DNA from 3 places in the Anoxybacillus sp. ST70 genome. Region 1 is predicted to be linked to each of the others. Evidence: predicted binding sites of a transcription regulator. Region 1 holds the regulator's gene; each other region holds the start of a gene.
The links. The regulator Rex, encoded in region 1, represses fermentation and respiration genes when NADH is low (regulators of the CRP and FNR family bind a similar motif). The targets are predictions, from matches to a motif close to TTGTGAAATATTTCACAA.
Positions count from the first base shown of each region.

Region 2: a site for Rex is predicted at 5,894-5,911, ahead of K1I43_RS06860 (TIGR04053 family radical SAM/SPASM domain-containing protein). Genes of this name have one in related genera too.
Region 3: a site for Rex is predicted at 4,613-4,630, ahead of K1I43_RS05780 (NarK family nitrate/nitrite MFS transporter). Genes of this name have one in related genera too.

Region 1 covers NZ_JAHZOF010000020.1:2,687-10,515, forward strand. Annotated here, with positions in the region: gene guaA (glutamine-hydrolyzing GMP synthase) at 1-788, opposite strand, end outside; purine riboswitch at 884-985, opposite strand; gene K1I43_RS14985 (DUF6944 family repetitive protein) at 1,112-1,660, shown strand; gene groL (chaperonin GroEL) at 1,661-3,277, opposite strand; gene groES (co-chaperone GroES) at 3,348-3,632, opposite strand; gene K1I43_RS15000 (CPBP family intramembrane glutamic endopeptidase) at 3,858-4,595, shown strand; gene K1I43_RS15005 (YdiK family protein) at 4,592-4,765, shown strand; gene K1I43_RS15010 (redox-sensing transcriptional repressor Rex) at 4,775-5,410, opposite strand; gene K1I43_RS15015 (ABC-F family ATP-binding cassette domain-containing protein) at 5,638-7,533, shown strand; gene tsaD (tRNA (adenosine(37)-N6)-threonylcarbamoyltransferase complex transferase subunit TsaD) at 7,781-7,829, opposite strand, start outside.
Region 2 covers NZ_JAHZOF010000003.1:205,704-213,532, forward strand. Annotated here, with positions in the region: gene K1I43_RS06830 (RNA-guided endonuclease InsQ/TnpB family protein) at 1-400, shown strand, start outside; gene K1I43_RS06835 (nucleotidyltransferase domain-containing protein) at 574-867, shown strand; gene katG (catalase/peroxidase HPI) at 907-3,093, opposite strand; gene K1I43_RS15650 (hypothetical protein) at 3,327-3,458, opposite strand; gene K1I43_RS06845 (DoxX family protein) at 3,699-4,208, shown strand; gene K1I43_RS06850 (undecaprenyl-diphosphate phosphatase) at 4,370-5,194, shown strand; gene K1I43_RS06855 (sugar O-acetyltransferase) at 5,223-5,783, opposite strand; gene K1I43_RS06860 (TIGR04053 family radical SAM/SPASM domain-containing protein) at 5,929-7,071, shown strand; gene K1I43_RS15930 (YczF family membrane protein) at 7,068-7,316, opposite strand; gene K1I43_RS06865 (spore germination protein) at 7,386-7,829, shown strand, end outside.
Region 3 covers NZ_JAHZOF010000003.1:19,037-26,865, reverse strand. Annotated here, with positions in the region: gene moaA (GTP 3',8-cyclase MoaA) at 1-556, opposite strand, end outside; gene K1I43_RS05795 (sulfate/molybdate ABC transporter ATP-binding protein) at 661-1,698, opposite strand; gene modB (molybdate ABC transporter permease subunit) at 1,679-2,374, opposite strand; gene modA (molybdate ABC transporter substrate-binding protein) at 2,377-3,138, opposite strand; gene K1I43_RS05780 (NarK family nitrate/nitrite MFS transporter) at 3,200-4,531, opposite strand; gene K1I43_RS05775 (nitrate/nitrite transporter) at 4,667-5,839, opposite strand; gene K1I43_RS05770 (ammonia-forming cytochrome c nitrite reductase subunit c552) at 6,027-7,451, opposite strand; gene K1I43_RS05765 (NapC/NirT family cytochrome c) at 7,453-7,829, opposite strand, start outside.

The sequences.
Region 1 (7,829 bases):
TCACGGAACGTTTTCATAACGCTTTCCGCTTCTCCTTTGCGAAGTAAGCCGTGATCCACAAAAATACACGTCAACTGATCACCAATAGCACGATGGACGAGAACAGCTGCTACCGATGAATCAACACCGCCACTTAAAGCGCAAAGTACTTTTTTATCACCGACAAGCTCACGAATTTTACGAACTTCGTGATCGATAAAACTTCCCATTGTCCAGTCGCCTTTGCACTCACAAACATGAAACACAAATCGTTTTAATAACTCATTTCCATATACGGAATGGCGCACTTCTGGATGAAACTGAACGGCGTAAAACTTTCTCGTTTCATCACTCATCGCGGCAATTGGGCAAGATGGGCTTGTTGCATCAACAGTGAACCCTTCCGGTGTTTTTGTCACTAAATCCCCATGACTCATCCAAACAATTTGTTCTGTCGGTAAGTCACTAAACAGTCGAGAGACGCGTTGCACCGCAATCGTTGCTTTTCCATATTCTCGGTGGGTCGCTTTTTCCACTTTTCCACCTAAATGATGCGTCATTAACTGCATTCCATAACAAATGCCTAAAATCGGAATGCCTAACTCAAAAATGGCCGGATCGCACGTAAATGCTTGTTCGTCATATACACTATTTGGGCCACCTGAAAAGACAATTCCTTTTACGTTCATTTGTTGAATTTGCTCCGCTGTAATCGTATGTGGATGCAGCTCACTGTACACACCAAACTCACGAATACGGCGTGTAATTAACTGATTATACTGACTCCCGAAATCTAAAACGACGATCATTTCCTGCTGACTCAAACAAAATCACCCCATCTACATATAATAAAAAAAGCTAGCATTCATACCCCCGCATAAAAAAACGAAGGCAGAATTCTAGCAATATAGAACACTGCCTTCGTAGTCGGGTCATTTACGGTGTCCCGGTAGAGACTCTCGAACCATATTATCGAGGATATACGAAGGTGCGCATCTTAAATTTTAGTCCATTCTACCAACTCTATTCCTCATCGGTCAAGATGCCATCTTTTTTATTAAATTTTCTAACAATTGACAACGATATGTAGCTTGCATATGATATATGAACAAAAAATTGTAGGAGAATGCACATGAATCAACCGAAAGCGCTGATCGGTTCATTTATTCAAGCGGTAGGTACTGTCACTTCGGCCGTCGGAAGCATCCCTTCTTTAAGCGATAAAAAACAGTTTGCTCTTGATTTATGGGGAAACGTGCTGCAAGCAACAGGAAACGCCCTAGAGGCAGATGCTGAAACATCCGATACATTAGGTGTATATGGAAACGAAATTCAAGCTATCGGGAACATCACCGTTATCGCTGGACTACTAAACAAAGAGGGAAATAGATTAGAAATTACAGGAAACTGGTTGCAGTCCTTAGGGGGACTTATTTCGTTTTCAGATGATTGGGGGGATAAACATTCATCCGCACTAAACCCAATCGGAAATTTACTTCAAGCGATCGGCAACGCCTTGCAGGCCATCGGCGGTATATATGAAGAAAGAGGAAATAAAACCGAAGGACAGTCGCTCGGCATCGTTGGATCATGGGTTCAAGCTATTGGATCTATTCTTTGTTTTTTAAGTCAACTAGAAAGAAAAGACTACCCCTCTTCCAATGGGGTAGTCTTTGTATGATTACATCATGCCGCCCATGTCAGGCATGCCAGGTGTGCCTTTATTTTCTTCTGGCTTATCCGCAACGACTGCTTCTGTTGTTAAGAACATAGCGGCAACAGATGCTGCGTTTTGAAGCGCAGAACGAGTAACTTTTGTTGGGTCAACAATACCCGCTTCGATCATGTCAACCCACTCGCCAGTTGCTGCGTTGAAGCCAACGCCAGGTTTTTCTGTTTTTAAGCGCTCTACGATGACAGAGCCTTCTAAACCAGCGTTTTGTGCGATTTGACGAACTGGCTCTTCGATCGCACGAAGAACGATTTTCACACCAGTTGCTTCGTCGCCTTCCGCTTCAATAGCCGCAACTTTGCTGTATACGTTCATTAACGCTGTACCACCGCCGGCAACGATACCTTCTTCAACTGCCGCACGTGTTGCGTTCAATGCGTCTTCAATGCGTAATTTGCGCTCTTTCAATTCAGTTTCAGTTGCAGCACCGACTTTAATAACCGCAACGCCACCAGCTAATTTTGCTAAGCGTTCTTGTAATTTTTCACGGTCAAATTCAGAAGTTGTTTCTTCTAATTGAGCGCGGATTTGGTTGATGCGTGCTTGAATGTCTTCTGCAAGACCAGCGCCACCAACAATTGTTGTATGTTCTTTTGTTACAACAACTTTCGCTGCACGACCAAGTGAAGCAATTGTTGTTGATTTCAATTCACGACCTAATTCTTCTGTGATGACTTCACCGCCTGTTAAGATCGCGATATCTTGAAGCATCGCTTTACGACGGTCACCGAAGCCAGGCGCTTTTACTGCAACTGCTGTGAATGTACCGCGAAGTTTGTTTACAACTAATGTTGCAAGCGCTTCGCCTTCTACATCTTCAGCAATGATTAATAATGGTTTACCTTGTTGAACAACTTGTTCTAATACAGGAAGAAGTTCTTGAATGCTTGAAACTTTTTTATCTGTAATTAAGATGTATGGATTTTCTAATACAGCTTCCATTTTGTCAGAATCCGTAATCATGTATGGAGATACATAACCACGGTCAAATTGCATACCTTCCACAACATCTAATTCTGTTGTGAAGCCTTTAGACTCTTCTAATGTAATTACGCCGTCTTTTCCAACGCGTTCCATTGCTTCTGCGATTAATTGACCAACTTCTTCGTCAGCCGCAGAAATCGCTGCAACTTGAGCGATTGAGTCTTTGCCTTCAATTGGTTTAGAGATTGCTTTTAATTCTTCTACTGCAACAGCAACAGCTTTTTCAATACCTTTGCGAATACCCATTGGGTTCGCACCAGCTGTTACGTTTTTCAATCCTTCACGAATCATCGCTTGCGCTAATACAGTCGCTGTTGTTGTACCGTCACCAGCAACATCGTTTGTTTTGCTTGCTACTTCCGCAACAAGCTTCGCACCCATATTTTCAAACGGATCTTCTAATTCGATTTCTTTTGCGATTGTTACACCGTCATTTGTAATTAATGGAGAACCAAATTTTTTCTCTAATACAACGTTACGACCTTTTGGACCTAATGTTACTTTTACTGCATCAGCTAATTTATCTACACCGCGTAACATCGCACGACGAGCTTCTTCGCTGAATTTAATTTCTTTTGCCATACATCTTACCCCCTTGATGATAATTTTTGTTAAGTATTTTTGTATGCTTTATATGTTATCAGGCGAACGATTAACCAATCACAGCTAAAATGTCGCTTTCACGTAAGATTAAGTATTCTTTTCCATCATATTTTACTTCTGTACCCGCATATTTTGAGAAGATGATGCGGTCACCAACGCTTACTTCTGGAGCTACGCGCTCACCATTGTCAAGAACGCGACCTGAACCAACTGCAACAACTTTTCCTTCTTGTGGTTTTTCTTTCGCTGTGTCTGGTAAAACAATTCCGCTCGCTGTTTTTTCTTCAGTTTGAATTAATTCAATGACAATACGATCACCTAGTGGCTTCAACACGGCAAACGACCTCCTTAATTAGATTTTCGTTCCGTTATTAGCACTCATCATCATTGAGTGCTAACACACTTATTATATTAATGAACTTTTTTCAATTTTGCAAGTAGGAAGTTAAAAATTTTTCACTAAATCTTTCCCTTTTTCATTATGTCTTTCCTTTCGAAATTCATACAAAAAATATGGTAAAATGAAAAAGTACTCATTTTGTCAAAAGGGGTTGAACACGTGAAAAAGCAATATTGGTATGTCATTATTACATACATCGCCATGCAGTTATCTAGTTTAATTGGCGTTCCTTTGCTTGCACATAGCGGATTTGTTGACGCATCAAATAAAGAAGTCGCTCTATCCATTGCCTCAGGTTATTGGGCTGTCATTAGCTTCTCGATCGCTTTTCTTTTCGTTCTTTATTTCATGAGAGAAGATATGAAATACTCGTACGATCGCCATCAAGCATCTATCGGAACGTCAATTTTTTGGGGAATTGGCGGGTTCTTTCTTGCCCTTTTCGCTCAAGGCATCGCAGCAAATATTGAGATGCACGTATTTGGCGTCGAGATGGGGTCCGAAAATACGAGACGCATTGTTGAGATGGTGAAACTAACACCAGCGCTTATGCTCGTCACTTCGATCGTCGGACCGATTTTAGAAGAAATCATTTTTCGAAAAATTATTTTTGGAACGCTGTATCAAAAATATAACTTTTTCTTATCAGCAACTGTCAGTTCCCTTTTATTTGCTGTCGTTCATTTAGAGTTTGAACATTTGCTTCTTTATGCAACGATGGGATTTGTATTTGCTTTCTTATATGTGAAAACAAAGCGTATTCTCGTCCCTATTGCAGCACATGTACTGATGAATACATTTGTCGTTGCTATTCAAACGTTATTTGCTGAAGAAATTGAAAAGATAATGAAAGAAGCAGAACAAATGCAATTCGTGATTTGGAGGCTGTTTTCATGAAGTCTGAGCCGTTGTTTTACTTTTTGATGGGCATTTTATTCACTTATTTTGCTGTTGATAGTGCTGACGATGGCATTTGGGACGTCACAACGATGCTATTTATTCTTATTGCTACATTAGATTTTGGCACCGCTATTCGTTCTTTATTGAAAAAAACCTCCCGCTCGTAAATGGGAGGTTTACTCATTTCCGTAATGTTTTAAAAAGTAAACAAGTGACTGCAATTCGACCGCTAAATCAATATGATGAACACGAATGTGTTCAGGTACATGCAGACGAGCAGGCGTGAAGTTTAAAATCCCTTTAATGCCTTTTTGGACAAGCCGATCGGTAATCGGTTGGGCAACTTGGGCTGGAACGGTTAAAATGGCTACCGTAATCCCACCTAGTTTTTCTTCCAATTCATCTAAATGATAAACAGGCACTCCTCCTACTTCCGTTCCTACTTTATCTGGATCTACATCGAATGCCATCACAATTTTCGTATTATTGTTTTTGCTAAAATTGTAATTTAAAAATGCCGTACCTAAATTACCGACACCGAACAACGCTACTTCTGTCGTTTCATCTTGATCCAACGTTTTTCTGAAAAACGACAGCAAATAATTTACATTATAACCGTATCCTTTTTTTCCAAGCGCACCAAAGTATGAAAAATCACGGCGAATCGTTGCTGAATCGACTTTTACGGCTTCACTTAACTCCGCTGAAGATACACGCTGCTTTCCTGATGCATGCAAGTTTTTCAAAAAACGATAATACAACGGTAGTCGCTTTGCGGTCGCCTGCGGAATTTTTGGTTGTTCATTATTCACGAGTCAATCCCCCACATTTCCTTTCACAAATAGTTAGCGCTTTCATTTTTCTCTCCTATACGTCTGAAAAGTTCTCCCCACTTTTAAACTATACACTATTTTTTTCATTCTGTCTTTCCTTTGTACCCTTTATTATTATTTTTGTCAAATTTGTTATTCGCACACTAGTGTTGCCGAACATCAAGAAAGTACGTTACACTATCAAAAGAAGATTGAGGTGAAAAATGATGATCATTTTACAAGTAAATCAACTATCCAAATCATATGGGGCGGAACAAGTTTTATCAGACATTAAGCTTGAAATACAAGAAAAAGACCGTATCGCGTTAGTTGGAAGAAATGGTGCAGGAAAATCGACATTATTAAAAATCATTGCCGGCCAATTGTCATATGACACAGGGGAAGTGATTAAACCGAAACACGTAACAATTGGCTACTTAGATCAATATACTGGTTTGCACGCCCATCGCTCCATTTGGGAAGAAATGCTCGATGTGTTTGCCCCGCTTCAACAAATGGAAAAACAATTGCGTGACCTAGAACAACAAATGAGCTTGCACGGTGCCGACTATGAGCGCTTACTTGAGCATTACGACCGTTTACAAACGGAATTTAAAGAAAAAGGTGGCTATCAATATGAAGCCGATATTCGTTCTGTGCTTCATGGCCTCCGCTTTTCTCAGTATGACTACACAACAAAAGTATCCACGTTAAGCGGTGGACAGCGAACGCGGCTAGCGCTCGGCAAACTGCTTCTAGCTAAACCAGATTTGTTGATTTTAGACGAACCAACAAACCATTTAGATATGGAAACATTGCAATGGCTTGAACAATATTTAAAAAATTATGATGGGGCCATTCTTATCGTCTCACACGATCGCTATTTTCTTGACCAAATCGTGACACAAGTGTATGAATTATCACGCACAAAAATAAAAAAATACGCTGGAAACTATACAAGTTATTTACAGCAACGGGCGGAACAATTTGAACAACAATTGAAACTGTACGAAAAACAACAAGAAGAAATTTCAAAATTGAAAGATTTTATTCAACGAAATATTGCCCGTGCATCGACAACAAAGCGAGCTCAAAGCAGAAGAAAACAACTAGAAAAAATGAATATCATTGAAAAGCCGCTCGGTGATGAAAAATCGGCATCGTTTCGCTTCGAAATTGAACGCCCAAGCGGAAATGACGTATTAACAGCTACCAATTTAGCCATTGGTTATGATCAAATCATCGCAACAAACCTCTCATTTCGTGTCACTCGCGGTGATAGCATCGCACTTATTGGGCCAAATGGAATTGGAAAATCGACTCTTTTAAAAACGATCATTAAGCAACTCCCTGTAAAACATGGGGAACTACGCTACGGAACAAATGTACAAATTGGGTATTACGATCAAGAACAAGCTCAATTAACATCGAACAAACGTGTCATCGATGAACTATGGGATGAAGATCGATTAAAGACGGAAAAAGAAATTCGCACGATTCTCGGAAACTTTTTATTTTCTGGTGACGATGTATTGAAGCCAGTGCAAACATTAAGCGGCGGTGAAAAAGCCCGGCTCGCTCTCGCCAAACTAATGATGAAAAAAGCCAACGTATTAGTGTTAGACGAACCGACAAACCATTTAGATTTAGACAGCAAAGAAGTGCTAGAACAAGCGCTTATTGAATACCCAGGAACAATTATCTTCGTTTCTCACGACCGTTATTTTATTAACAAAATCGCAACAAAAATATACGAGTTATCCACAGACGGTCTCATTGAATATTTAGGGGACTACGATTATTACGTGGCGAAAAAAGCAGAGCTACTCGAACTTGGACAAATCGCTCAAGAGACAACAACGGACGAATCATCGTCACTAAAACGCTCATATGAAGAAGAAAAAGAACGAAAAAAATTAGAGAGACAACGAAAACGAAAAATAGAGCAGCTAGAAATAGAAATGGAACAACTCGAGCAACAAATTGCAACGTATGAACAACAATTATATGATCCTTCCTGCTACAACGACTATGAAAAAGCCCGAGATACACAAGCGAAAATTGAACAACTGAAACAAAAATTCGATGAATTATTCGAACAATGGGAACTTTTACAACAATAATGATGAGCTAGCTCCATTTGTGGACTAGCTCATCTTTTTACACAAACATATCCACAGAAAAAACATCTAAATATAAGTTATTCACGCACTTTTCCACATTATCCACAATACAATTAAAAAATTTGTCTATTTCTTTGTGGTTAACTCGTTATGATAAAATAACATATATTACACGTTTTCCACATTATCCACAAACATATGGATAAAATAATCCACAAAAAAATGCCCCTGTTCACAGGGACACGGACTACAACAGTAGACTTGGATTCGCATTTAACGCCATGGTCGCGCGCTTT
Region 2 (7,829 bases), on a different contig from region 1:
GCTGTCTTTAGACTGCGATACGATTGTGGTGGGGATGAATAAAGATTGGAAGCGTGAAGTCCATCTTGGAAAGCGTACAAATCAAGCATTCGTTCACATTCCGTATCAAACGTTTCTTCATCAGTTGCAGTACAAAGCGGTACAGCATGGCATTCGCGTCATTGTGACAGAAGAAAGCTATACATCGAAATGCAGTTTTTTAGACATGGAAGAAATGAAGAAACAAAAGCAATACAAAGGAAAACGAATCAAGCGTGGGCTGTTTCAATCTGCGAATGGAACGCTCATCCACGCAGATGTCAACGGGGCATACAACATCATGAGAAAAGTATTCCCAAAGGCGTTCGCCAATGGGATAGTGGGTGTGGGGTTACACCCGATCCGAGTACATGTCGCTTAAACGACGTGGACGGATAAACAATTTTATTAAAATCTTTATCATTATTCTATGATTTTAATAAAATTGATAACCTAATGAAGAAGATTATGAACAAATTAAGCAAAAAATTGTTGATGAATACGTCCAACCAATTGAAGCGCTGTTGCAAAAAATAAAAGAAGAAGTGATCGATCGTGACAACATATGGAATTAGCCGGAACGTATTTGAACGCTTATTGGCATATTTTCAAAGTGAAGAAGAGATCCAACGAGTTGTTTTATTCGGTTCGCGGGCAAAAGGGACGGCGCGTTACAACTCCGATATTGACTTGTGCATTGATTATACAGGAAAGCAAAAATGGAAAGTCATTGATGCAATCGATGAAATTGTTGGCATTTATTCGTTCGATGTGCTGTTTTTTGATTCATTGAATAAAGAGATCGCGCGGCAAATTGAGCGTGACGGAATCGTTATTTATGAGAGATAAAAAAGCAGGGGAGACGATCGTCCACCTGCTTTTTCTCCTTTAAATCGTAACCGATGTTTTTGTTTTTTTCCGAAGGTCGAATCGGTCGGCGTTCATGACTTTTACCCAAGCTTGAATAAAGTCGCGGACAAATTTTTCTTTGTTGTCGTCTTGGGCGTAAAATTCAGCGTAGGAGCGAAGGATCGAGTTTGATCCGAAAATTAAATCTACACGAGTGGCGGTCCAACGAACAGCCTTCGTTTTCCGGTCGCGAATGTCATACAAGCCATCTTCCCTTGGTACCCATTCATAGTTCATATCGACAAGATGAACAAAGAAATCGTTTGTGAGCACCCCGATGCGATCCGTAAATACACCGTGAGGAAGATCGCGATACGTTGCTCCTAACACACGCAAGCCACCGACTAATACCGTCATCTCTGGGGCGGTTAAGCCGAGCAATTGGGCTTTGTCGACAAGCAGTTCCTCAGGGCCGACGCGATATTTTTTCTTTTCATAGTTGCGGAATCCGTCAGCGAACGGTTCTAATACGGAAAAGCTTTCCACATCCGTTTGTTCCTCCGTAGCATCCCCTCGTCCAGGCATAAACGGTACGTGGACGTCAAACCCGGCATCGCGGGCTGCTTTCTCGACTGCCGCGCTGCCGCCGAGTACGATTAAATCAGCGATGCTTACTTTTTTAGGGAGCGCGCGTTGAATGTCTTCATAAACGGCAAGCACTTTCGCAAGTCGCTCTGGTTCGTTCACTTCCCAATCTTTTTGTGGCGCGAGCCGAATGCGCGCACCGTTCGCTCCGCCACGCTTATCGGAGTTACGGAACGTGCTAGCGGATGCCCAAGCCGTTTTCACAAGTTCGCTAATCGTTAACCCTGAATGTAAAATTTCCGTTTTGATCTCTTCGATTTCCGCATCCGTTAATTCATAATCAGCTTCTGGAATCGGGTCTTGCCAAATGAAATCTTCTTTCGGCACTTCTGGGCCAAGATATCTCGTTTTCGGCCCCATGTCGCGATGAATGAGCTTAAACCAAGCGCGCGCAAACGCATCTGCAAATTCCTCTGGATGTTCATAAAAGCGACGAGCAATTTTTTCATATATTGGATCAAAGCGCAACGCTAAATCGGTCGTCAACATCATCGGCGGCACTTTCACATTGGCATCTTCGACATCAGGCGCTAAATGTTCTTCTTTTATATTCACTGCTTCCCATTGATACGCACCAGCTGGACTTTTCGTCAACTTCCATTCATATTCAAAAAGCAATTGTAAATAGCTATTATCCCATTGCGTAGGTGTTGGCGTCCAAGCACCTTCCAGACCGCTTGTAATCGTATCGCGTCCGTTCCCTTTTCCGTACGAGCTAAGCCATCCTAACCCTTGCGCTTCAATCGGAGCTGCTTCTGGTTCAGGGCCGACATGCGATGCAGCACCAGCTCCATGCGCCTTCCCAAACGTATGGCCGCCTGCGATGAGCGCCACAGTTTCTTCGTCGTTCATTCCCATTCGTTTAAACGTCTCGCGAATGTCACGCGCCGCCGCGAGCGGATCTGGGTTGCCATCAGGACCTTCTGGATTGACATAAATCAGCCCCATTTGAACGGCGGCAAGCGGATTTTCTAATTCGCGGTCGCCTGTATAGCGTTCGGAGGCGAGCCATTCTTTTTCCGCCCCCCAATAAATGTCTTCTTCTGGGTGCCATACGTCCTCTCTGCCAGCGCCAAAACCGATCGTTTTTCCACCCATAGACTCAATCGCCACGTTGCCAGCTAACACAATTAAATCCGCCCAAGAAATTTTATTGCCGTATTTTTGTTTAATCGGCCACAACAGGCGACGTGCTTTATCTAAGTTCGCGTTGTCTGGCCAACTGTTTAACGGGGCGAACCGTTGCGTACCTGTGGAAGCGCCGCCTCGTCCGTCGCCAATGCGATATGTTCCTGCAGAATGCCAAGCCATGCGGATAAATAGTGGACCGTAATGTCCGTAGTCGGCAGGCCACCAATCCTGGCTTGTCGTCATGAGTTTACGCAAATCTTCTTTTAACGCCCAATAGTCAAGTGTTTGAAATTGTTCCGCATAATCGAACGTTTCGTCATGGGGATTCGTTTTTCGGTCATGTTGATGAAGAATGCTTAAATTCAGTTGATTCGGCCACCAGTCTTTGTTTGTTGTTTTGTTTGAAGTATGATTCGTCACACTTCCATGGAACGGGCATTTGTTTTCCATTCTTTTATTCTCCTTTCCTACATATAAATGAAATATGATGCTAGGTGTTCACTTGTTGAGAGTGATAATAATTAGCACATTAGAATTATACTAAATTAATATTTAATAGTAAAGTAAAAATGATATTTTTATTTAAAAATTATAAAAATCCCCCATTTCATTCTGTTTGCAGAATAAAATGGGGGATTTATACGTTCACATCCGCATTTCCGTTCATCGTTTCACTCCAATCTTTAATGTTGCAGCATATATTTGACTTGTTCAGTTGTCAAGTTGCGAATAAATTCGATTAAGTCAATCGCCTCGATTCCGAATTCATTACATTTTTCAACGTATCTTTGGTAAGCTTTAGTATACATTTCCATAAACAAAACCCCTTTCGCACGTTTCTTTTGTTAGTTATATTGTATTATAACAGACTTAAAAAATCAACGACTGTTATATAATTATTTTATATTTATACAATGGTTAATTTTTGTAATAATATAGTCAAATCTTTTTGAATATCATGTGAAATTTCGAACAAATTTGGTTTGAATAATACAAAAAGTGGTATGATAAAAGTGTAATAATTATAAAAAATTATAAATAAGGAGAGATGCAACATGGTAGTAAAATGGTTACGTGAGCATGTAAGCGCAGCGGCCGTTTTGACAGTGTTTCGTTTGTATCTCGGTTATGAATGGTTTATGGCGGGATGGCATAAAGTAACAGGAGGATTTGATGCGACAGGATTTTTAAAAGGAGCACTTAGTAAAGCAACAGGGGAGCATCCAGCAGTACAAGGATGGTGGGCGTCTTTTATTGAACATGTTGCATTACCAAACGTTAGTTTTTTCAATTTTCTTGTACCATGGGGTGAGGTGCTCGTTGGAATTGCGTTGCTTTTAGGTGTGTTTACAACATTTTCTGCTTTGATGGGTGCTGTAATGAATTTTGCATTTATGTTTTCGGGTACAACAAGCACAAACCCGCAAATGGTTTTGTTAACATGTTTCATTCTTGTTGCAGGGGCGAATGCAGGAAAGTTCGGGCTTGATCGTTGGGTAATTCCGTATCTTCGTAAATATGTGAGTGAATATCAGAATAAGCGAAAAATCGCATCGACTTCTTAAATAAAAAAAGAAGACGGCCATACGCATCTTGGTGCGTGGCCGTTTTTTGTTTTAAGTAATTTTCACATGTAAGTAGTAGAATGAAAATGTTTGTAGTACAATAGAGTAGGCAAATGAAAGAGATTATACATATTTTACCGTTTTAGAAAGGATGGACATACATGCATGTAATAGAGTTAATTAAAGCGCTCATTTTAGGACTAGTTGAAGGAGCGACAGAGTTTGCGCCTGTTTCGTCGACAGGTCATATGATTATCGTTGATGATATGTGGCTCAAGTCAAGTGAGTTTTTAGGGAAGTATGGGGCGAATACGTTTAAAGTCGTCATTCAGCTCGGTTCGGTTTTAGCTGCCGTTGTGGTGTTTAAAGATAAATTTTTCGAATTGCTTTATTTACGAAAAAGCGAAGTGAGAACAGGACCGCGTTTGACGCTTATGCACATTTTTATCGGTCTTTTGCCAGCTGGTGTGTTAGGTGTTTTATTTGAAGACTATATTGATGAACATTTGTTTTCGACGGAAACGGTGCTCATTGGGCTCGTGCTTGGAGCATTGTTGATGATCGCAGCAGACCGTTTCGGAAAACGAACGAAAGTAGCGCAAACAGTAGATGATATAACGTATAAACAAGCATTCATTGTCGGTCTCGTTCAATGTTTATCCCTTTGGCCAGGGTTTTCACGTTCGGGGTCGACCATTTCAGGTGGCGTGCTTGTCGGAATGAGCCATCGCGCAGCAGCTGATTTTACATTTATTATGGCGGTGCCAATTATGGCTGGAGCAAGCTTCATTTCGTTGTTGAAAAACTGGCAGTACATCACAGTGGATGCTTTACCATTTTTCATTGTCGGTTTTATTAGTGCTTTTGTTTTTGCTTTGTTAGCGATTCGCTTTTTCTTGCGTTTAATTAATCGTGTTCGCCTTGTGCCATTTGCCATTTATCGCATCGTGCTTGCGGCAGTTATTTATATGGTTTATTTTGCGTAACAAAAAAAGGCTCCTTGCGCGGGAGCCTTTATACATTTAGCTGTTTTATCACTTTTGCTGGGTTGCCGCCGACGACAACGTGATCGGGAACGTCTTTTGTGACAACCGCACCGGAAGCGATGACAACGTTATTTCCGATTTTTACTCCTGGATTAATGATTGCCCCGCCACCGATCCATACATGATCACCGATGGAAACGGGCGCTCCGTATTCTAATCCTGATATTCTTTCCGTTGGATCAATTGGATGGGTAGCTGTATAAATGTGGACACCGGGACCGATAAGGCAGTTATCTCCGATGTGAATGTGACATACATCTAAAAAGACGCAATGAAAATTGGCAAAAAAGTTTTCCCCAACATGAATATTATATCCGTAATCGCAATAAAAAGGGGGCTCAATATATAAGTTTTCACCTGTTGAGCCAAATAGTTCTTTCAATAAAGAAACACGTCGTTCATGTTCCGTTTCTAATGTTTGATTAAATAGCCTTGTTAAGCGACGAGCATGTTCGCGTTCTTTCACTAACTCTGGATCTGTGGCACGGTATAATTGACCGCTTAACATTTTTTCTTTTTCGGACTTCATCTTTTTCACTCCTTTATTTTCCTATTTTCATTGTATCATAACAAAGCGCTATGTTTAAAAAAATCGTCAAAAACGCGCGAACGCATGATGAAAAAATAAGCCTATAATGAATGTGAAAAATAACACGAAAAGCTGGTGATGAAATATGCATGAACATGCGCTTGCGGTAGATTATAACGAACATCCGTTTATTGTCATTTGGGAAGTGACAAGAGCTTGCCAGTTAAAATGTGTACATTGTCGCGCCGATGCTCAACCGATCCCTGATCCGCGTGAGTTGATGCACGAAGAAGGGCTTCGGCTTATCGATGACATATATGAAATGAACAATCCAATGCTTGTGTTTACAGGCGGGGACTGTATGATGCGCGAAGATTTGTTTGAACTTGCATCGTATGCGATTAAAAAAGGGATGCGCGTTTCGATCACACCGAGTGCGACACCAAATGTGACGAAAGAAAAAATGAAAAAAGCGAAAGAGATTGGACTGTCACGCTGGGCATTTAGTTTAGATGGACCGACGGCTGACATTCATGATCGATTTCGCGGTACACCGGGTTCGTTTGATTTAACGATTGAAAACATTCGTTATTTAAATGAGCTACATATGCCATTGCAAATTAATACAGTCATTTCGCGTTATAACTATAATCATTTAGAACAAATGGCGAAATTAGTTGCAGAGTTAAAGGCAGTGATGTGGTACATTTTTTTACTCGTGCCAACCGGTCGGGGACAAATGGGCGATTGCATTAGCCCGGAGGAGCATGAACAAGTATTTCGTTGGTTGTATGAGTTAAGTAAAACAGCACCGTATGATATCAAAACGACAGCAGCGCAACATTATCGTCGTGTTGTCATTCAACAAAAAATGCGCGAAAAACGAATTGCAGCAGGGGATATTCGTTATGAGCATGCGATAACTACAGATCATGCTTCGATGATTGACGGCTTAAAACGAGCGCCAAAAGGCGTCAATGACGGCAACGGTTTCGTTTTTGTTTCGCATACAGGAGATGTGATGCCAAGCGGCTTGCTTCCGATCGTATGCGGCAACGTGCGTGAGCAATCGTTATCGCATATTTATCGTGAATCGGAAGTGATGAAACAGTTGCGTCAGCCAGACTTATATAAAGGAAAATGTGGCATTTGTGAGTTCCGCTACGTTTGCGGTGGATCGCGTGCCCGCGCCTATGCAGTGACAGGTGATTATATGGAAAGTGAACCGTTTTGTGTATACGTTCCTTTAGGGATGAGAAAAGAAAAAGCCCGAACGGTGTTCGCTTAATGCGGACGCTGTTCGGGTTCTTTATGTTGGTTCTTTTTTCGAAACAGGTGAAGGCATGTGTTAAATATCCATAGACTGATAAGGGAGAACAAAACGGCTAATTCAATTGGTTCCATTACTTGAAAAGGATTGAAAATGTCAAACCAAGCTTGATGAATGCTCATTCCTAGCAATAAATTCATACTAATCGCTATACTGCCTAACAACATAGAAATAACGATACAAACCACGACAGTTTTCATCATTTCATCTCCATGGATGCACTTTTATTTAGCATCTGACCTTTTTGTACGTTTATTCCTTTTGCATAATATATGCATTGTATGCTTATTCTAACCATCAAGGAGACAATGGATGGAGGAGGAAAGATGTGGACACGATCGAAAGGTAAGAAAGAAAAGCATACGCATGCATATGGGTTGTTGGCACAAAAGGGCATATACGGGACGATTGAGCAGAATTTACATGCGAATATAGAAAAAGTGAGAGATATTACTGGAAATAGTGCAGATATCATCATCCGCCGTTTTTTACTTGGAAAGGAGGATAATTTGCCTGCTGCACTTTGTTTTGTGAGCGGAATGGTTGATGAACATATTGTTCAGCAATTGTTGCTTGAAATAAGTGTACAATTATCACTTCCTTCAAGTAGTTGCAATCTAGACTATATTGAACAAAAAATAGCTACAGCTAATACAACACGGCGCATTCAGCAATGGCACGACATATTTTCCTCGCTTATGTCTGGGGAAGTCATT
Region 3 (7,829 bases), on a different contig from region 1:
TTACACCTTTCTTTTTAAAAAAATAAGCCATCGGTAAAATTTCATGATCGTTTAGCCCTTTTTTGACAACCATATTTACTTTTACATGGAGCCCTTCCGCAAGCGCTGCATCAATTCCTTCTAAAATGTGCTCAGAACGCACGCCGACTCCGTTCATTTTTGTAAAAATAGTATCATCGAGTGCATCTAAACTCACATTCACTCGCTTCATTCCTGCATCTTTTAATTTTTTCGCATACTTTTTCAAAAAAAATCCATTCGTCGTTAACGATACGTCGTGAACACCGTCAATGTTTGTCAGCATCGCCACAAGCACATCGATATTTTTTCTTAATAACGGCTCTCCTCCCGTTAAACGAATTTTTCTTACCCCGAGTTTGACAAACAATCGGGAAAAACGTTCCATTTCTTCAAATGTCATCAGTTGTTCCCGATCCATAAAACAATATCGTTTTCCTTCTATATCTGGCATGCAATATGTGCAACGAAAATTACAGCGATCTGTTACCGACATACGCAAATCTAATAATGGTCGTTCATATGCATCATATACCATCTTCATCAATCCCTCTTTTCGTTTATCGAGGTTCTATGTTCATGTTACTAAATCGCTTAACTGAGAAATGTGACGTACGTCACACAAACATATATGTTCATGATTTATTCAAATAAAAAAAACAAATGCTCAGGCGGTAAATATACTTTTTTATTATGCATATGTCGCCACTGTTCTTCACTCACACTAGCTTGCAATATAAAATGATCTGTTTGTATTGTCACATCATACGTATATACATGTGAGACAGCTCGAATGACGCGAAAAGAAAAGGCATTGTATATTGCATCATCTACAAAGCGAATATGATGCGAATGAATACCAACATATGTCGCTCCGCTCTTTTTTTTATGTGCAGGGACGATCAATTGTGCACCGTTGACATAACAAATAATCTGTTCTCCCTTTTCAGCAAACGTACAAGAAAATATATTTTTACAGCCGACAATGTTTGCGGCTTGTACATTTTTCGGTTCATAAAATACACGTTCTTTTTTTCCATGTTGTATTACGCGGCCACGATCATACAAAATAAGCTCATCGCATAATCGATATGCTTCTTCTAAATGGTGTGTCACAAAAAGAACGAGACCGGAAAAATGTTGTTGTAAATAAGAAAAACATTGTTGTTCCATCGCCTGTTTTGTATGTTGATCTAACGCTGAGAACGGCTCATCAAGCAATAATATACTCGGTTGTGTAACAAGCGTTCGCGCAAGTGCTACTCGTTGTTGCTGTCCTCCGGATAATTGGTGGGGGTAATGATTTTCATACCCTTTTAATCCGATATTTTCAATCATGTTCGTAACCGTATGTTGTACTTGCTTTTTTGGCCATTTTTTCAAGCCGAACGCAATATTCTCGTAAACGGTCAAATGAGGAAAAAGGGCATAATGTTGAAACATATACCCGACATTTCGATGACGGGCGGGGATGTGAATTCGTTTGTCCGAATGAAAAAATAAATGATTATTCAATTGAATAACGCCTTCATCTGGCCGTTGTAGCCCCGCAATACTTTGCAACGTTAAACTTTTTCCACATCCCGATGGACCTAAAATACCAATAACCCCTTTTTGTATTGTAAAATTTACATCTAATTGAAAATGCGAAAATGTTTTTTTAATGGCGACGTAAAGCATCGTTTTCTCCTCGCATCATTCGCTTCTCTAATCGTTTCATCGTATACAATAAAACAACAGATACACTCGTCATGATGATGACAAGTATATTTGCCATTTTTTTATTTCCTGCAAGCAATGCATCGTAAATAGCTATCGGCATCGTCATCGTTTCATTCGGAATGCTTCCTGCAACCATAAGCGTCGTACCAAAATCCCCAAGCGCACGCGCAAAAACAAGCGTAGTCGCTGATGCGATATTGCGCCAAGAAAGCGGGATGACGACAGTAAAAAAAATATCCCACTCCGATCGTCCAAGTACGCGCGCCGCATTCAACAATTGCTGGTCAATACTTGCAAATGCTGCCCGTGCCGTCTTCACAAAAAACGGCAAAGCGACAACAAAAGCGGCAACAACGGCTCCTGTCGGTGTAAATACAATCAAAATCCCAAATGTTTCTTCCAACCAACGACCAATTGGACTTGAGCGACCAAGTAGCACAAGTAAATAGTAACCGAGAACGGTTGGGGGCAATACGATTGGCAACGTCAATAAAGAATCGAGTATGTCACTCCATTTATGATGAGAACGGCTTAAATAGTAAGAAATGGGCAATCCGACAACAAGAGCACAAACCGTGGCTATTGTTGCTACTTTTAATGACAGAAAGAGCGGAAAAAGATTGACCGCCTCCACAATTATTCCTCCTTAGGAATGATAAAACCGTATTTTTTCATGATGCTCGTGCCAGTCGGCCCTTTTAAAAATGCGAGAAATTCGCGCGCTTCTTTTTCATGTTTCGTTTGCTTAGTGATAACGATCGCTTGTCGAATCGGTTCGTGCATATGTTCATCAATAAGGTAGAATGGAAGATGATGATCCTTCATTAGTGCAAGCGCGACAATCGCTACTTCAACATTCCCCGATTCCACATAAGCAAGTGTATCAGCAATATTTTTTCCGTAAACAAGCTTCGGTTCTACTTGTTCCCAAACGCCAGCTTTCATTAATGCTTGTTTTGCTGATAACCCATACGGTGCATGATCCGGATTGGCAATTGCCACTTTTTTCACTTCTTTCTTTAATAAATCTTGTAATGACGATACAGCTACTCCATTTTTGACAGCCATGCCAACGCGACCGAAGGCGTATACGTTTTTTGTTTGTTCAAGCGCGACATGGTCACGAACAAGTTCATCGACATATTCTACATTCGCCGAAGCAAACATGTCAAAGGGAGCCCCTTGTTTAATTTGTTCTGCTAGCTGACCACTCGAACCGAAAATGAACGTAACGTCTATCCCTGTTTCATTTTTAAACTGCTCTCCAACTTCTTTAAATGCATGAGTTAAATCTGCTGCTGCGGCAACTTTAATAGATGGTGCCGCATTTGGTTGAGCGATGTGAGGATTACATGCCACTAATGACAAAATCATAATAAAAAACCATATTTTTTTCACTTTCGTCCCCCCACATATCAATAAAAGGGAATATCTATTATAGATATCCCCTTCTATTCTTCTAACATTTCACTTCTGCATTTTTTCTAGCATAATAATACCAGTTTAATGCAAGCGATACAACATAAAATGCGATAAAGAAGTAAAATGCTGTAATTGGTGTCCCTGTATTTTGAGCTGCCCAACCGAATAGTTTCGGAATGAAGAATGAGCCATATGCGGCAAATGCTGCTGTAAAACCAAGAACAGGTGCCGCTTCTTTTGGCGGGAAGATGATTGGAATCATTTGGAATGTTGATCCTGATCCCATCCCTGCAGCAATAAATAAAATCAAGAAAGATACGATAAATCCGATAAAGTGTTTTTCCGTTGTAAAATACATGACTGCCGCAGCACCAAGACCCATGACAATTAAAATGTAGTTTGTGACGCGCGCGCCACCTAACTTATCGGACAACCATCCCCCAACCGGACGGAATGCTGCTGCTAAAAACGCTCCCAAGAAGGCAAGTGATACGTGTTCTGGGAATTGTGATTTTAATAAAAGTGGAAACGCTGCCGCATATCCGATAAATGAACCGAATGTCGCAACATATAACCATGTCATAATCCATGTATGTTTTCGTTTCACAATCACAAATTGTTCAGACACAGATTGTTTGGCGTTTGGCAAGTTATCCATACCGAAATACGCTAAAATAGTAAAGAACACAATGGGAATAACCCAAATAAATGCCGCATTTTGCAACCAAACTTTTGAGCCGTCTGCGAGTACTTGTGGTTCACCGCCGATCGCTCCAAATACACCAACAGTTACGATTAAAGGGGTGACAAATTGAACGACAGATACTCCCATGTTTCCAAGACCGCCATTAATACCAAGCGCTGTCCCTTTTTCTTTTTTCGGGAAGAAAAAGCTAATATTAGCTAATGCAGATGAAAAATTTCCACCACCAAGTCCACAGAGAGCTGCTAGTAATAACATAACCCAATACGGCGTATTCGGGTTTTGTACCGCTAATCCAACACCGACAGCTGGAATGAGTAACACCCCTGTCGAAAAAACGGTCCAATTTCGTCCACCAAATTTTCCGACTGCAAACGTGTAAATGAAGCGTAGTGTTGCTCCAACAAGTCCTGGAACAGCAGCTAACGTAAACAATTGGCTTTGTGTAAATTGAAAACCAATGTCGTTTAGCCTTGCTGCAACAATGGACCAAATTTGCCAAACGATAAATGCCAACATTAACGTTGGAACAGAGATCCAAAGATTTCGACGAGCATGTTTTTTCCCTTCTTTTTCCCAAAACAAAGGATCTTCTGGGTTCCAATATGAACCGATGCGGCTTTTCCGTTCAACATGATCTGAAGCCGTTTTCAATGTTTGACTCATAAAGATCGTCTCTCCTTTTTTGAAGTATGATTGTAAAAATAATTGCTGTACTTTTATCATAAAGAAAGAGTGTCAATAAGAATGTGATACGCATCACATATTTTCAAACGTTCATACAATGTTAAAAAATAATGTTTAAGCGATTGTTTTTCGCAATCGTCTCATGATAAGCATTGCAACAAACATAGTTGCTGCTACCCACCAAAAGCCATATGAATACGAATTCGTCCATTGTTTAAACATACCTAAAATATTCGGTAAAAAGAAGCCTCCTAAACCGCCAGCAGCTCCAACGAAACCTGTTAATAGTCCAACCTCTTTAGGAAATATAGTTGGAATAACTTGAAATAGTGCACCATTTGCTGTACCGAAAAAAATAAGTGTAATAAATAAAAGAGTTAACGCAACATAAACAGGCGGGAGCGTACCAACAACGGCTAACGTCACAGTAGCGCCTGTAAATAACCAAACGAGCAATTTCATTCCACCATATTTATCAGCTAAATAGCCACCAATTGGCCGAACAAAGCTTCCCGCAAATACGACAAGCGTCACAAAATCCCCTGCCGTCACTTTATCTACTCCGTATTGATCGAAAAAGAATAGTGTTAAATAGCTCGTCATTCCGACAAATCCACCAAAAGATAAGCTATAAAAAAAGCTAAACAACCACGTTTCCTTCATTTTCATCACGCGCGTATATTCCGATATTTTTGCTGGTTTTACCGCAGTCGGGCATTCTTTTGCGAAGATGATAAATACAATAAAAGCAACAAAGAGAGGAATGAGCGCTAATCCAAATACACTGTTCCAGCCATATGCTTCCGCAATGCGCGGGCCAAACAACATTGCTAAAACCGTTCCGCTATTTCCCGCACCTGCAATTCCCATCGCCAAACCTTGATGTTCTTTCGGATACCAACGGCTTGCTAAAGGAAGAGCGATGGCAAAACTAGCCCCTGCTACTCCTAATAACAATCCAAGCGCATAAATTTGTGTCAATGTATCAGCAAACAACCAACCCCATAACAGAGGAACGGATGTCAAAACCATTCCGATCATTCCCATTTTCTTACCACCGAATCGGTCTGCTAATAGTCCCATTGGAATACGAAGCAACGCTCCTCCTAATACAGGGATTCCTACCATCATTCCTTTTTGTGCAGGTGTCAATCCTAAGTCTTCCACAATAAATGTCCCTGTTGCCCCAAGAATTACCCAGATCATAAAACTAATATCAAAGTACAAAAAAGATGAAAGAAGTGTTGGTAAATGCCCCACTCGGAGAAACTGTTTGAATCGCTCCATTTCGATTTCCCCCTTCGTTTTATCATTTGACAATTTTATCGTAAAAAAATTTATCAATTGCTACTGTTATATTGTTCACAATTTTTGTTATGTTCACAAAACTTTCATACGTTCTTTCTTTTCACTTGCAACATGATGTAAATCACAATAAGATGAAAAAGAGGGGATGCCGGGTCCCCTCTTTACCTTACTTTTTTGCTGGAGGAGGCGGAGTTTGACCTGGAAAACTGTCTGTAATGGCATGATCTTTTTTCTTAAATGGATCCGCTTCATTATAGACAGCTTCCATCCGCTCCTCAATTTCTTTTTTCAGCTTATCTACGTCAATTCCTTTTTTCATTAACTCTTCTGTCGCAATTAAAATGGCTTGATTAGATTCATCAATGGACTTGCTCAACGTCGCCATCGTTCCTTGTGGATTATGGAATCCTGTTGAGTTTTCTGCAGCGACGATATCCCAATACCATTGACCTTTTCTTATATGTTCTTGGGCTGCTTTAATTTTTGATTCGTCTACTTTTGCTGTAATCATTTTATTCACATAATAATGCGCAAACACTGATACTTCTTCCGCTTTATGAAGCATTTCCATATGCGTCGTTTGAATTTCTTCTACACGCGTTTTTATCCATTCTTTTGACTTATCTGCATGACATGTTAAACAAGATTGTTCAATCGTTTTTAATGGCGATGTCCAGTAATGGGACGTAATTTTCTTTTTGCCGTCTACCCGTTCATACGGCATATGGCAATCTGCACAAGACACCCCTGCTTTTCCGTGAGGTCCTTCAATCCATGTCTCAAACTCTGGATGTTGTGCTTTTAACATCGGTGTTCCTGACACGTTATGAATCCAGTCTTTTTCAAATCCTTGCTGTTTACCAATCTCCTCATAATACGCATACATTTCTTCAGGTTTAAATCCTTTTGCCCATGGGAATGTTACTTTTGATTTCGATGGCTCAAAATAGTACTCTACATGGCATTGCGCACATACATATGAGCGCATTTCGTTTTTCGTTGCTTTCGTGACATCGACACCACGAGTTTTCATTGCTTCAATAAAACTTGGACGTGTAATTCGTAAATCCATCGTTTGTGGGTCGTGGCAATCGGAACAACCAATTGGGGAATGTCCCATGGCCTCTGCCTTCGGCCAAATGACTTGATTAAAGTTTGCCCCCCAATAATTATCGCCCATTTCTTCAATTAATTTTGGTACAGCTGTACTTTTACAAGTTAAGCACGATCCGACTGATTTGTCGGTAATCCGTTTAATATTGCGTACATCTTCTGTTGCATACACATGTCCACGATCTTCGTTGTATTCTGTCGCAAAACCATATCCATTAAATAAAATTGGTAAATACGGCTCTTTATCATGTTCAAACTTGCTACGTTTTACAGATCCCCCATATTTCGTATCTTCTTCCTTCTTATTTTTCATATAACTTTCATAATGCAACGGAAACAAATCTTTAAATGCTTCGTTGCGATATTCATCTTTCGCAAGTCCTGTGCTTTTGCTTTGTTTGGCCGCTTCCTCTGTTTGACTACAACCAACAAGGATAAGAAGAAGCGACCCAAGAAGCATGAAAGCCCGTTTCATCACCTTAAAACCCTCCTTTTCTATTTAATAATGTTCCCGAAGGCAATTGTTCATCAAATTCTTTTGTTTTAAATGTCGCCTTTCCATGTGGTACGTCACGATGGCAACTAAAGCAGTTTTCTTTTGCGTCATGCGAAACGTTTTGAATCGTTGCTTCATGACAACTTATACAGTTTTTATTAATGACATCTTTTGAAGCTGTTGTTGCATGAAGCACTTTCGGTATTTTTTTAGAACCTAGCGTGTTAAAGTAAACGTGCGTCATACCCGCTTTTGCCTTAAAAACAAGCTTATTTACTACGTTATCGTGTGGCAAGTGACAATCGTTGCATGCTATATTTGCGTGCGTCGATGCTGCAAACGAATCGTGTGCCTCGTTCA